DNA from 4 places in the Clostridium fungisolvens genome. Region 3 is predicted to be linked to each of the others. Evidence: predicted binding sites of a transcription regulator. Region 3 holds the regulator's gene; each other region holds the start of a gene.

Region 1 (3,220 bases), 2.0 Mb from region 3:
AGCTATGTGAGCTGGACATTCAGTTTTACATGGGCTTGTTCCGCTCTCAGCAACAACTTTACGGTGTCGATAATTTATATTCCATTTTTCCTTCCCCCATTTCGTATCGTATGGGGTATCTACTTCCTTAGGTGCTACAACAGGTTTCTTTGTACATAAATTTTGCCCCAGTGTTAAGGCATTAGCTTGGCAATTTTCTACACATTCTCCGCAAGCAACACATTTATCTGTATCCACTTGTGCAATATAGTTCGATCTAGAAAAATCAGGATTTCTAAAAAGGGTTGTATTTCTTAATCCAAAGCAAGAACATCCACAGCAATTACAAATAGCAAGTGCTTTTCCCGGTCCAGAAAGATTAGGTATCTGATGAACTAAACCTTCCTTTTCTGCTTTTTTACAAATAGCAATAGCCTCTTCTCTTGTAATACTCCTACCTCTTCCTGTACGAATATAGTAATCTGCAGCTGGTCCTAGCTGAATGCACATTTCCTCAACAGTATGTCCACAGCCTTCTCCCTTAACTCTCATAGATGTACGACAGGCACAATCAGCAACAGAAAAAATTTCATGGGTATTAAGTAGATATGCTATCTCTTCATAAGAAGCTTTTCTTGTATCTCCTTCAATTGCACTTTCGATTGGAATAACTCTCATTACTCCCATTCCTACAGGAAGGTTTCCCGCCATCAAGCCACTTAATCTTCTTGTATATTCTTCAAAACATTCAGCGATTACTGGATATTTTTCAACATTTTCCTTATTTGCAACCATATATTCCATTACTCCAGGAACGAAAAGCTCAAGGAAGTATTTTTTAGCACCATTTTCAAGTTCAAATTTAATTGAGCCATCAACAGCCATTTTATCTAGAATTTTTTCTACATATTCTTCAGGCTTGCCACAAAGAGCTGCAATTTCTTTTAAGCTTTTAGGTTTACGTACCTCTAAGTGCAGTGCTACTTCTGCCATTTCATCTGTAGTAACTGGCTCAAGAATTCTATACTCCGGATCTGTTGGTTTTACTTTTACTATCCCGCCAGTAATACCAGCAGCAATCTTATTTGCCAATTGAAGCACTTTTTGCTTGACCATATTAATTACCTCCCAAATAAAATATTATTAAGGTTCTATTTAGCCTGCCAATTTTTCACTTCTGTACTTAGCCAGACTACCCACTCTTTAATTCCTTCACCTGTTTTAGCGGAAATTGGAATAACCTTAATATTAGGGTTCAATTTCCTTACTCGCTCCTTTACAGCCTCGAAGTCAAAATCAAAATTAGCCATTGCATCTATCTTGTTAATAAGTAAAACATCAACAATAGAGAACATTAATGGATATTTAAGAGGTTTATCATCTCCCTCTGGCACACTTAAAATCATTGCATTTTTTGATGCTCCAGTATCAAATTCTGCTGGGCATACCAAATTCCCCACATTTTCTAGAATAACAAGATCAACATCTTCAGTTCCAAGTCCTAGTAGTCCTTGCTTAGTCATACCAGCATCAAGATGACACATACCACCAGTGTGTAGTTGTATTACCTTTGCACCGGTTTTGGCAACTATATTTGCATCTACCTCAGAATCGATATCCGCTTCTAGAACACCAATTTTCATTTGATCTTTCAAAGCCTCAATCGTCCTTAAAACAGTGGTTGTTTTGCCTGAACCAGGAGATGACATTAAATTTAATAAAAAAGTCTCATCTTTTTTTAGTTCTTCTCTAAGTAAATCTGCTTCTCGGTCATTATTTTCGAAAACACTTTTCTTAATTTCAAGAACCTTATATGCATCCATATTATTTACCCTCTCATTTTCTTAATTTTTTAACTTTAATTTTATTTTAAAAATAAAATAAATTGACTTTTAAGATATACCAGTTCAAAATATAATCCAATTAACATACAATTAATACTTAACAGAATAATCACCTAAGTTTTGTATAGCAAAACTTGGGTATCTATTCTACTAAACAGATAAACTACTTCAGATCTTGAACTCAAAATAAAGACTTCGATGAATCTACGAATTTTTTATTTTGGTAAATTTAAATATGAAGTAGTTTATCTATACATTTCCTTGTATCTTTTAATACAATTTCAATTCTCTTTCTTGGAATTTTCTTTAAAGCTATATTTTAAAAGCTAAACAAATGTCACTTGAATTTTATTGTTGTAATCTTCTGTAAAATAATTCCAATTATCTTTATGATTCTATTATAAAATGTTTTCAAAGTATATCAATAGACAAAAAGGTCTGTTTGTCTAATTATGAGTACAATATCTATTCCGCAAGTGCTTTAATTTCTTTGTATTCTTTTAAATCTGTATATAGCTCCCCAAGATAAGGATTTCTTTTGGTCTTAACTACTTTATAAATCATGTAAACAAATACTGCTATATTAGCAACTAACGCTGCAAAGCTAAATCCAAATAGTGGTACTGTATTATAAGATGAGGAAACAGCGAATGCTCCTTTATCAATGAAATACGGAAAGGTCTGTGCAAACATACACCATATTGCTAAAGTTTGTGCACGATGTTGTAGCCATGCTCCTTTTCCAACAGTAAAGGAACAAATTGTTGGAGCCAATAGCAAAGCAAAACCACAATACCATGCATGTCCTGGAAGACAGTTATAGGTATAAGCAAAATTCCACAAATCATAGGCTATTATCCAAAACCATAGCATATCAGGCCACAACATATCTTTACTTCCGTCTTTATCAGTCTGTTTTTTTATGCAAATCCCAAGCCAACCGGTTATAGTTATAATGTTTAAAATACCTGCTACACCATTCATGAAATTCCAGGAGCCACCAAGTACATACATAGCTTCATCAGCTAATCTTCCTCCTCCGGCATATTGAATACCAACTTGAAAATCACGAGATACTGCCTCCAAAATATTTATAGCAAGAATAAGTGGAGGAAAACATAATGCCCACTTTTTATCTGATAATCTCCATTCCTTACCTGTAGATTTATTCTTCCATTTAACATGTCTGATACACCAAAATCCAATGCATCCTGCTGTAGACGAATACACCTTTGCTAAATGAAACCAATCTGTATAAGTTGTATCGCTTAATACTGTAAACCATAATATTGAAAGTGCTATTGGTAAGACAATAAAACAAAAAAATCCAACATATTTCCATCTACGAGCTATCTCATTAAAGCTAAAAAGTGCGATAAAAACAATTATCCAAACTC
Region 2 (3,220 bases), 3.6 Mb from region 3:
AACTGCAACTGTTCCCTTGTTGAAGTTTTCAAATTCGAATACTCCCATTGGTCCGTTCCAGATTACAGTCTTAGCATCCTTTATAGCTTCAGCATATAAAGCTTCTGTCTTTGGTCCGATATCTAATCCCATAAATCCAGCTTCGATGTTTTGATCTTCAGTAACCTTAGGTTCAACATCCTTGAACTCTGCAGCTACTCTGTGGTCTACTGGTAATAAGAAATTAACATTCTTAGCCTTAGCTTTTTCAACCATTTCTAAAGCATAATCTAATCTATCAGCTTCTACTAGTGAGCTTCCGATTTCATATCCTTGAGCTTTTAGGAATGTGTAAGCCATTCCTCCACCTATTATTATAGTATCAACTTTATCTAATAGGTTGTTTATAACAGCTATCTTATCTGAAACCTTAGCTCCACCTAATATAGCAACGAAAGGTCTAACTGGATTGTTTACAGCTTCTCCTAAGAACTTTAATTCTTTTTGAATTAAGTATCCACATACAGCTGTATCTACAAACTTAGTAACTCCTTCAGTTGATGAGTGTGCTCTATGAGCAGTTCCGAAAGCATCATTAACATATACATCACAAAGGCTAGCTAATTCCTTTGATAATTCTTCTCCGTTTTTGCTTTCTTCTTTTCTGAATCTAGTGTTTTCAAGAAGAACAACGTCTCCTTCTTTCATTTCTGCTACAGCTTTTTTAGCATTTTCGCCAACTACTTGTTCATCAGCAGCAAAAACAACTTCTTTGTCTAGCATTTCGCTTAATCTTGTAGCAACTGGAGCTAATGACTTAGAAGCATCTTTTCCTAAATGTGAGCAAAGTATAACCTTTGCACCATTTTCTATTAAATATTTTATTGTTGGAAGTGCTCCAACTAATCTGTTTTCATCTGTTATAACGCCATCTTTTAGTGGAACGTTAAAATCACATCTTACTAATACTCTTTTACCTTTAACTTCGATATCTTCAATTGTTTTCTTATTGAAACTCATGGATTTTCACCTCTTAATTTTATAATTTAAAAAGGTCTGGCCTTATAGCCATAACTACAAAACCAGACCTATTTTTGATGTTTAAATACTTTTAACTAAATACTTAAAATTACTTTAAGAAGTTAGCGAAGTGCTTTATAGTTCTAACCATTTGGCTAGTGTATGAGTTTTCGTTGTCATACCATGCAACAGTTTGAACTTGGTATAAATCTTCTCCGATTTTTGAAACCATAGTTTGAGTTGCATCAAATAATGAACCAAATCTCATTCCAACGATATCAGAAGAAACTAATTGTTCTTCAGTGTATCCGAATGATTCGTTTGAAGCAGCTTTCATAGCAGCATTGATTCCTTCAACTGTAACGTCTTTTCCTTTAACAACTGAAGTTAATATTGTAGTTGAACCAGTTGGAACTGGAACTCTTTGTGCAGAACCGATTAATTTTCCGTTTAATTCTGGAATAACTAATCCTATAGCTTTAGCAGCACCAGTTGAGTTAGGAACTATGTTTACAGCAGCAGCTCTAGCACGTCTGAAGTCTCCACCTCTGTGTGGTCCATCTAATACCATTTGATCTCCAGTGTAAGCATGGATTGTTGACATTATACCAGATTGAATTGTTGCATAATCGTTAAGTGCTTTAGCCATTGGAGCTAAGCAGTTAGTTGTACATGATGCAGCTGAAATTATATGATCATCAGCAGTTAATATATCATGGTTTACATTGTAAACAACTGTTGGAAGATCGTTACCAGCTGGAGCTGATATAACAACTTTCTTAGCACCTGCAGTGATGTGTGCTTGAGATTTAGCTTTTGATACATAGAAACCAGTACATTCAAGTACTACGTCTACTCCGATTTCTCCCCAAGGAAGTGTTGCAGCATCAGCTTTTGCATATATTTGAATTTCTTTTCCATTTACAACTATAGAAGATTCTTTAACTTCTACTGTTCCATCATATCTACCTTGAGATGAGTCATATTTTAATAAGTGTGCTAACATCTTAGGATCTGTTAAGTCGTTGATTGCAACAACATCATATCCTTCTGCACCGAACATTTGTCTGAATGCAAGACGTCCAATACGTCCAAACCCATTAATTGCTACTTTAATATTTGCCATTGAAAGTACCTCCTAAAAGATATAATTTTTTTATTTAAAATATTTGTAAAAATACTTTATAACTTTTTTACAGTTACTAGTTTGATCAAAACAATAAGCTGGTCATTAATGCTCCCAGTGAATATTATTTCGTCCCACATGTCTATTATAGATTATTTAAAGGAATTTTTAAATAGTATTTTTAAAAAAAACTGTAAATTTTACTTTATTTAAGGAAAGATTGCGATTTTAATGGTAAATTTGTTATAAATTAAACCATATATTAAATTATTATCACTATTAATCAAATATTGTAACTCCATACAATCTAAATTGCTAAAAAATATCCCTATATCACAAACACCTTAACTAGCTAAATATACTACTATAGTTTTTTTAAATAGTTTTATTTTATTCCTGGTTATTACTTCCACTTAAATATTCTATAATCTTCATTGCAGCACCTTCGTCTGTAATCAGAACACCGTTGCTTTTGTTTAATTCGGTAGCAAGGATGGCCTCTACTTTATTCTTCCCACCTGCCACTGCAATATGAGTAGATATTTTATTTACATCATTTATATTTATCCCTAAGGTTTGATTTACACTTATAACCTTAGCCTGTTTATCAAAATAAAATCCAAAAGCTTCACCTACAGCTCCTAAGCTTGTTAGTCTATCAAATTGTTCCTGTGATAAACCTCTTTTTAGTGCCATTTTGTCCGCTCTACCAATACCATATACCAGTACATCAGCTTTATGAATGGTATCAATTACGTCCTTTATCTCTTTTTCTTGAATAATAGTTTCTAATATTTCTTCACTTAAATTCTCTGGAACATGAAGCATCTTATAGCTTCCATTTAATTTTTCCGCCAGCCTAGCAGCAAGTGTATTTGCCTGAGTTTCAACTTTTTTCCCCATACCGCCTCGAGCTGGAACCACCATTGCATTGTGAATATTACTCATCTTAGGAAAATTATCTATAACTTCTTTTATTGTACTTCCTCCAGTAATAGCTATTATGTTTCCACTCTTTATGATGGATTTAGCATAATTAGCAGCTGCTTTTCCTAGTTCTTTTATTATTGAATTATCAATATCCATATCTCCAGG
Region 3 (3,220 bases):
TCAGTTAATCCGAATGCACCTAATTTTCTTCCACTAGCAAGATCTGGTAGGTACTTTTGTTTTTGAGCTTCATTACCAAATTCGTTAACTACTGATCCACAAAGTGATGTATGAGCTGATACTATAACACCGTGAGTACCACAAACTTTTGATAATTCTTCAACTGTAAGGATGTATGATAAAACATCTCCGCCAGCACCTTCATATTTCTTATCGAAAGGAATTCCTAACATACCTAGTGCAGCCATTTTCTTTGCATTTTCCATTGGGAATTCTTCAGTCTCGTCAATCTCACCTGCTATTGGCTTAACTTCATTTTGAGCAAAATCTCTAACCATTTGTCTTACTAATTCTTGTTCTCTTGTTAATTGGAAATCCATTTATTTATTCCCTCCTGCTATTTATTTAAGTATAGAGCAACTATTAATTACTCTTTTATATATGTTCATTTTTCACGGAGCAATTTTACTTGCTCCGTCTAGTATTTACTAATATTTTTAAATTTAAATATGAATTAAAGAAATTTTCAAAAAGTCATAAATTTAATTATTGGTTTTTGAAGTTCTTTTCTCTTCTTTCAACAAATGCAGTCATACCTTCAGTTTGATCTTCAGTAGCAAAACACTTACCAAAATCTTCTGCTTCTATAACTATAGCTTCATCAATGCTTACTTGCATTCCTCTGTCTATAGCATCTTTACATAACTTAACTGCGATTGGAGCATTTTTAGCTATCTTATTAGCAAGAGCTTTAGCTTCAGTCATTAAATCTTCTAGAGCTACAACTTTATTAACTAAACCTATTCTTAATGCTTCTTCTGCATTAATTATGTCTCCAGTATATATTAATTCTTTTGCTTTACCAAGTCCAACTATTCTAGGAAGTCTTTGTGTTCCACCAAATCCTGGAGTTATTCCAAGTCCACTCTCTGGTTGAGCGAATTTTGCTTTTACAGAAGCTATTCTTATATCACATGCCATGGCTAATTCACAGCCACCGCCTAATGCAAAACCTGAAATTGCTGCAATAACTGGTTTGTCCAGCACTTCTAACCTTCTGAAAACTTTATTTCCTAAAGCTCCGAATTCTCTACCTTGCTCTTCATTTAAGTCCTTCATTTCAGATATATCAGCACCAGCTACAAATGATTTTTCACCAGCTCCTGTTAATATAACAGCATAAACTTCTTTGTCTTTTTCAAGTTCTGATACAACTGTGTCTATGTCCTTTAATGTCTCTGAGTTAAGTGCGTTTAAAGCCTTTGGTCTGTTTATTGTCACAATAGCAATATTTCCTTCTTTTTCAAGGATAACATTTTTTAATTCCATTGTTTTGGCCTCCTTAAAGTAGTTATATTCTTAACAAAGCATATAAGTTTTATTTGCATAATCTTATATTACAATAAAAAGCTTACTAAATTTGTTAAATTTTTTCGACGTTTGTTAATATTATAACAAACAAAATCAAAAAATAATTGAAGCTCGTAAACTTCAATTATGATTATACTTGTTTAAGAATATATTTGCAATATATTTTGTGTCTTTTTTAACAATTTTTAAACTAGTATTTGTATTTATTATTTAATTTTGGGATTCATTTATTAAATATGCCAGTGTTAGTAAACTTTCACTTAAGTGAACATTTTCTACAATAACGTCTTTAGGAGCTACTAAATCTATAGGTGCAAAGTTCCAAATACCCTTTACTCCATTCTCCACCAGTTCATCACAAACCTTTTGAGCATTGTTGTCTGGAACACATAATATTGCTATATCAACGTGGTTTTCTTTTAGAAAATCTTTGATAACGTCTATATCTTTTATCTCTACGTCTTTTATTCTAATGCCTGTTAATCTTGGATTTGCATCAAACATCCCAAGAAGATTGAATCCTAGTTTTTCAAATTGAGTGTAGTTTGCAAGCGCTTGACCTATGTTACCAGCACCTATAATTATAGTATTATAATCTCTCTGAAGACCAAGAATAGCAATTATTTGATTATATAAATCTCTTACATTATAACCATAGCCTTGTTGACCAAAATCACCAAAGCAGTTTAAATCTTGTCTTATCTGTGATGCTGTAAATCCTATCTTCTCGCTTAATTCTTTAGATGAAATTCTATCAACATCATTTTTTAATAATTCTAATAGATATCTATGATATTTTGGTAGTCTCTTTATGACAGCCATAGATATATTTTTCTTTTTTTCCATTTATGTCACCTCTTCTTAAATTAACAAATAAGTTATTAAATTCTATAAGATCGCTAAAAAACTTAGCCGTATATTTTTTATACACCTGTTTTTCTGAACTTTGTTCATCTGTCAGGCCAATAAATCCTATTGTTTTACTTTTAATTTACCCACAAATTAAAAAATTTTAGATAGATGAAGAGTAATAAAATCCACTATACTACTCTATTCCTTATATATATTACCACATTTAACTTAAACTTATCTATATCTTAGTCATAAAATTGTTTTAATATGAAATTGTTTTTATATAAAGTTCTATTAATACTTTATGCCAGTAATTTATCTGAATATTATTATTTATTCAACAAATGATATTTATTATCCGACAATATTTCATGTTAAATATTGATTGTTTTACCATATAAATTTATAATAACAACAACTAATATAAATAACCTAATATATAAACATATTTAAAAGGAGGATAAAAAATGTTAAGCGAAAGATTAATTGAGGCTTTAAACGAACAAATAAATTATGAGTTTTATTCATCTTATACTTATCTAGCAATGGCTGCCTTTGCTCAATCAGAGGATTTAGATGGTTTTGCAAATTTCTTTAGAGTTCAGGCTCAAGAAGAACTTTTTCATGCTATGAAGTTTTATGATTATGTTTATCAAAAAAATGGTGATGTAACCCTTGAGGCCATACATAAACCACAAATAAAATTCGAAAATATGATTGATGTTTTCGAAAAAGGCTATGAGCATGAGCAAGAAGTTACAAGAAGAATATATAATCTTGCAGATATAGCAAATGAAGAAAAAGAACATTCTACTATATCCCTATTAAAATGGTTTATAGATGAACAAGTAGAAGAAGAAGATAATTTTAATAAGATAATTAAAAAACTTAGAAGAGCAGAATCAAATCCTGCCGCTCTTTATATGTTAGATGACGAATTAGCTCAAAGAGTTTATGTTGCCCCTACAACAGGTGCATCTGCTCAATAAAACTAAAA
Region 4 (3,220 bases), 2.7 Mb from region 3:
TAAATGCTTTTTTCTTATTCATATCCTTAAGCTCTCTTATTGCAAAAGGTAAAGAACCGTATTTAAAATATATTTTTTGAGGAACCTTAAACCAAAGCATGTTTTCTCTCCTTTCAGCTACGTTCTTTATATTAAGCAGATGCTTAGGGCCTATATTGTCTGACACAGAATTCCCACCCCAAGGACCACAACCTAAGGTTAATGATGGAGTTAATCTAAAGTTAAACACATCTCCCATAGCTCCATGAGTAGCTGGTACATTTATTAATGTTCTTACTGTCTTCATAGCGGTAGTAAATCTATCAACTTTTTCTTTCTGTGTTAAAGTATCAATATATAGTATTGAGGTATGTCCAAGGCCTCCTTGTTCAATAAGGAATTCTGCTTTTTCAACTGCTTCATCAAAAGTTTTTACTTTGTATAAGGCAAGAACAGGTGAAAGCTTCTCGTGTGCAAAAGGTTCAGAGAAATCCACTATTTCTGTTTCTGCAACTAGAACTCTTGTATTCTCAGGAACCTTGATATCTGCAAGTTCAGCTATTTTTATAGCTGATTGTCCCACTATATTAGGATTTATATTGCCATTAACTAAAAGTATTTTTCTTAACTTTTCAGCTTCTGAGGTTTTTAAGACGTAACCACCGCGATCTTCAAATTCGGTTTTTACCTTATCATATATTGAATCAAGAACTAAAACAGATTGTTCCGAAGCACATATAACACCGTTATCAAAGGATTTAGATAAAAGAATTGAACTGACTGCCATTTTTATATGAGCACTTTCATCTATAATTGCAGGAGTGTTACCGGCTCCAACACCTATAGCAGGTTTTCCTGATGAATAAGCAGCCTTTACCATAGCAGGACCACCAGTAGCTAATATCATATCTGCTTCTCTCATTATGGTTTGGGAAAGTTCGATACTAGGTTCATCTATCCAGCCGATTATACCTTCTGGAGCACCAGCTTTAATAGCTGCATCTAAAACAATTCGTGCAGCTTCAATATTGGCATTTTTTGCTCTAGGATGTGGAGAAAATATTATTCCATTTCTAGTTTTTAAAGCAATTAAAGCTTTAAAAATTGCAGTAGAAGTAGGGTTTGTAGTTGGGATGACAGCAGCTATTACTCCAATTGGTGCGGCAATTCTTTTAAAACCAGCAGCTTCATCGTACTCAATAACGCCACAAGTCTTTTCGTCTTTGTATTTGTTGTAAATATATTCAGCGGCGAAATGATTTTTCATTACTTTATCTTCAAGGATTCCCATTCCGCTTTCATTAACAGCCATTTTGGCTAATTTAATTCTTGCATTGTTTGCAGCGATAGCTGCACTTCTAAATATCTCGTCTACTTTTTCTTGGGAGTAAGTGGCAAATACTTTTTGTGCTTTTCTTACCTCGTCGAGTTTTTTTAATAGATCTTCATTGTTTACAACCTTCATTATAGATCCCCTCTTTCAAAAAAGTTTGTTAAAAGTTTAATTATTATGTTAATAATATAACAAAGTTTTTTATAAGGCAAGTAAAATTTTTAGAAAATTCAAGAAAAATATTTTATTGATATCGGAATATTTAGTGATAATCACTGAAAATATAATTAAAAAATAGAAAAAACACCAATTCAAAATAAAAGTGGATGAAATAAGTTGAGTTTACAGAAAAAACATTGTCAAACAATTAACTATATGTTGGATTATAATGTATTGGCACAGTTATTGCTTAAATTATAATATGGCATAAATTGTTCATTGCATAATTAGTTTCTTATTATTCCAAATTTATTAAACCAAGATTGAACTAAAATAATAACTAAATGTGCCGGTTTGTTGATAAAATTATATTACATATTTTTAAAATCAAAACTAGAGATGAGGTGTGATAAAATTTACTATTCTTTATATAGAAATATTGGGAGGAGTAATTTATGGATAAATTGATTGAGATCATTAAAACTGAGGATAAAAAGAATCCATATACTGATCAAGAACTTAGTGAAATGCTATCTATGCCAAGAGCAAAAATTCTTACTGAAAGAAATAAACAAAATATTCCAGATTCAAGGGATAGAAGAAAAGATATTTTATTGAAGGATTTAAAAGAAATTTTAAAAATACATCCTAATGTATCTGAGAGAAAATTAACTGAATTAATGATTGAAAGAGGGTATGAAATTTCTAGAAATATAATATCTAGAGTTATGAAAGATCATGTTGAAGAATTGGTGCAAAACGAAAAAGAGATAATAAATGCTGGTGAGTTTATTGAAAAACAAACTAATAGAAGAGATGGTTGCTTCAATAAATTAATAGGTGTTAATGGAAGTCTTAAAAACAAGATTGATTTAGCTAAGGCTGCAATACTATACCCTCCTCACGGACTTCACACACTTATTTATGGCGGCACAGGGGTAGGGAAAAGTGAACTTGCAGAATGTATGTATGAATTTGCCATACATAGCAAGGTAAAGCCTAAAGATGCACCTTTAGTGATATTTAACTGTGCAGATTATGCTGAGAATGCTAATTTACTTATATCTCAATTATTTGGTGTAGTAAAAGGAGCCTATACTGGAGCTAATGTGGATAGGGAGGGGCTAGTTGATAAAGCCAATGGCGGCATATTATTTTTAGATGAAATACACAGACTCCCGCCTGAAGGGCAAGAGATATTATTTTATCTTATAGATAAAGGTAAATATAGAAGGCTTGGAGAAACAAATACCGAAAGAAACGTAAACGTTTTGATACTAGGAGCTACTACAGAAAATCCAGAATCTAACTTGCTACTAACCTTTAGAAGAAGAATTCCAATGCTGATTGAATTGCCTAAATTAAATGATAGACCTCTTTCAGAGAGACTAGAAATAATAATTATGTTTTTAATAAGAGAGGCAAATAGAATAAATAAAAACCTTTTAGTTTCTAAAGATGTGTTAATGAGTTTAATGCTATATAACTGTCAAGGTAACATCGGGCAATTAAAAAGTGATATTCAAGTAATATGTGCAAAAAGCTATGTAAAATATATGTCACAAAATACTGATGAAGTATTAATAGATATGGAGGATTTGAGTAACTTTATTAAAAGTCCATTCCTAAAAGGAGGGGCTATTAATAAGACATTAATGAACTTAGTCACAGATGACATGTATATAGACATAAAGAATATGGAGAACTATAAGAATCAAATAAATGAATATGTAAATGAAAATGAGATAT

The links. Region 3 encodes Rex, which represses fermentation and respiration genes when NADH is low (regulators of the CRP and FNR family bind a similar motif). Its sites were predicted from a motif close to ATTGTTAANNNNTTAACAAT; they were not measured.
Region 1: a site for Rex is predicted at 1,820-1,839, ahead of hypB (hydrogenase nickel incorporation protein HypB). Genes of this name have one in related genera too.
Region 2: a site for Rex is predicted at 2,365-2,384, ahead of gap (type I glyceraldehyde-3-phosphate dehydrogenase). Genes of this name have one in related genera too.
Region 4: a site for Rex is predicted at 1,668-1,687, ahead of adhE (bifunctional acetaldehyde-CoA/alcohol dehydrogenase). Genes of this name have one in related genera too.

The regions. Positions count from the first base shown of each region.
Region 1 is NZ_BLZR01000001.1:2,101,340-2,104,559, reverse strand. It holds gene bsdtw1_RS08910 (FAD-dependent oxidoreductase) at 1-1,095, opposite strand, end outside; gene hypB (hydrogenase nickel incorporation protein HypB) at 1,131-1,802, opposite strand; gene bsdtw1_RS08900 (DUF5692 family protein) at 2,289-3,220, opposite strand, start outside.
Region 2 is NZ_BLZR01000001.1:543,015-546,234, reverse strand. It holds gene bsdtw1_RS02095 (phosphoglycerate kinase) at 1-999, opposite strand, end outside; gene gap (type I glyceraldehyde-3-phosphate dehydrogenase) at 1,109-2,125, opposite strand; gene bsdtw1_RS02085 (sugar-binding transcriptional regulator) at 2,516-3,220, opposite strand, start outside.
Region 3 is NZ_BLZR01000001.1:4,120,960-4,124,179, forward strand. It holds gene bsdtw1_RS18230 (acyl-CoA dehydrogenase) at 1-380, opposite strand, end outside; gene bsdtw1_RS18235 (short-chain-enoyl-CoA hydratase) at 547-1,329, opposite strand; gene bsdtw1_RS18240 (redox-sensing transcriptional repressor Rex) at 1,582-2,217, opposite strand; gene bsdtw1_RS18245 (ferritin) at 2,691-3,212, shown strand.
Region 4 is NZ_BLZR01000001.1:1,463,085-1,466,304, forward strand. It holds gene adhE (bifunctional acetaldehyde-CoA/alcohol dehydrogenase) at 1-1,444, opposite strand, end outside; gene bsdtw1_RS05960 (sigma 54-interacting transcriptional regulator) at 1,927-3,220, shown strand, end outside.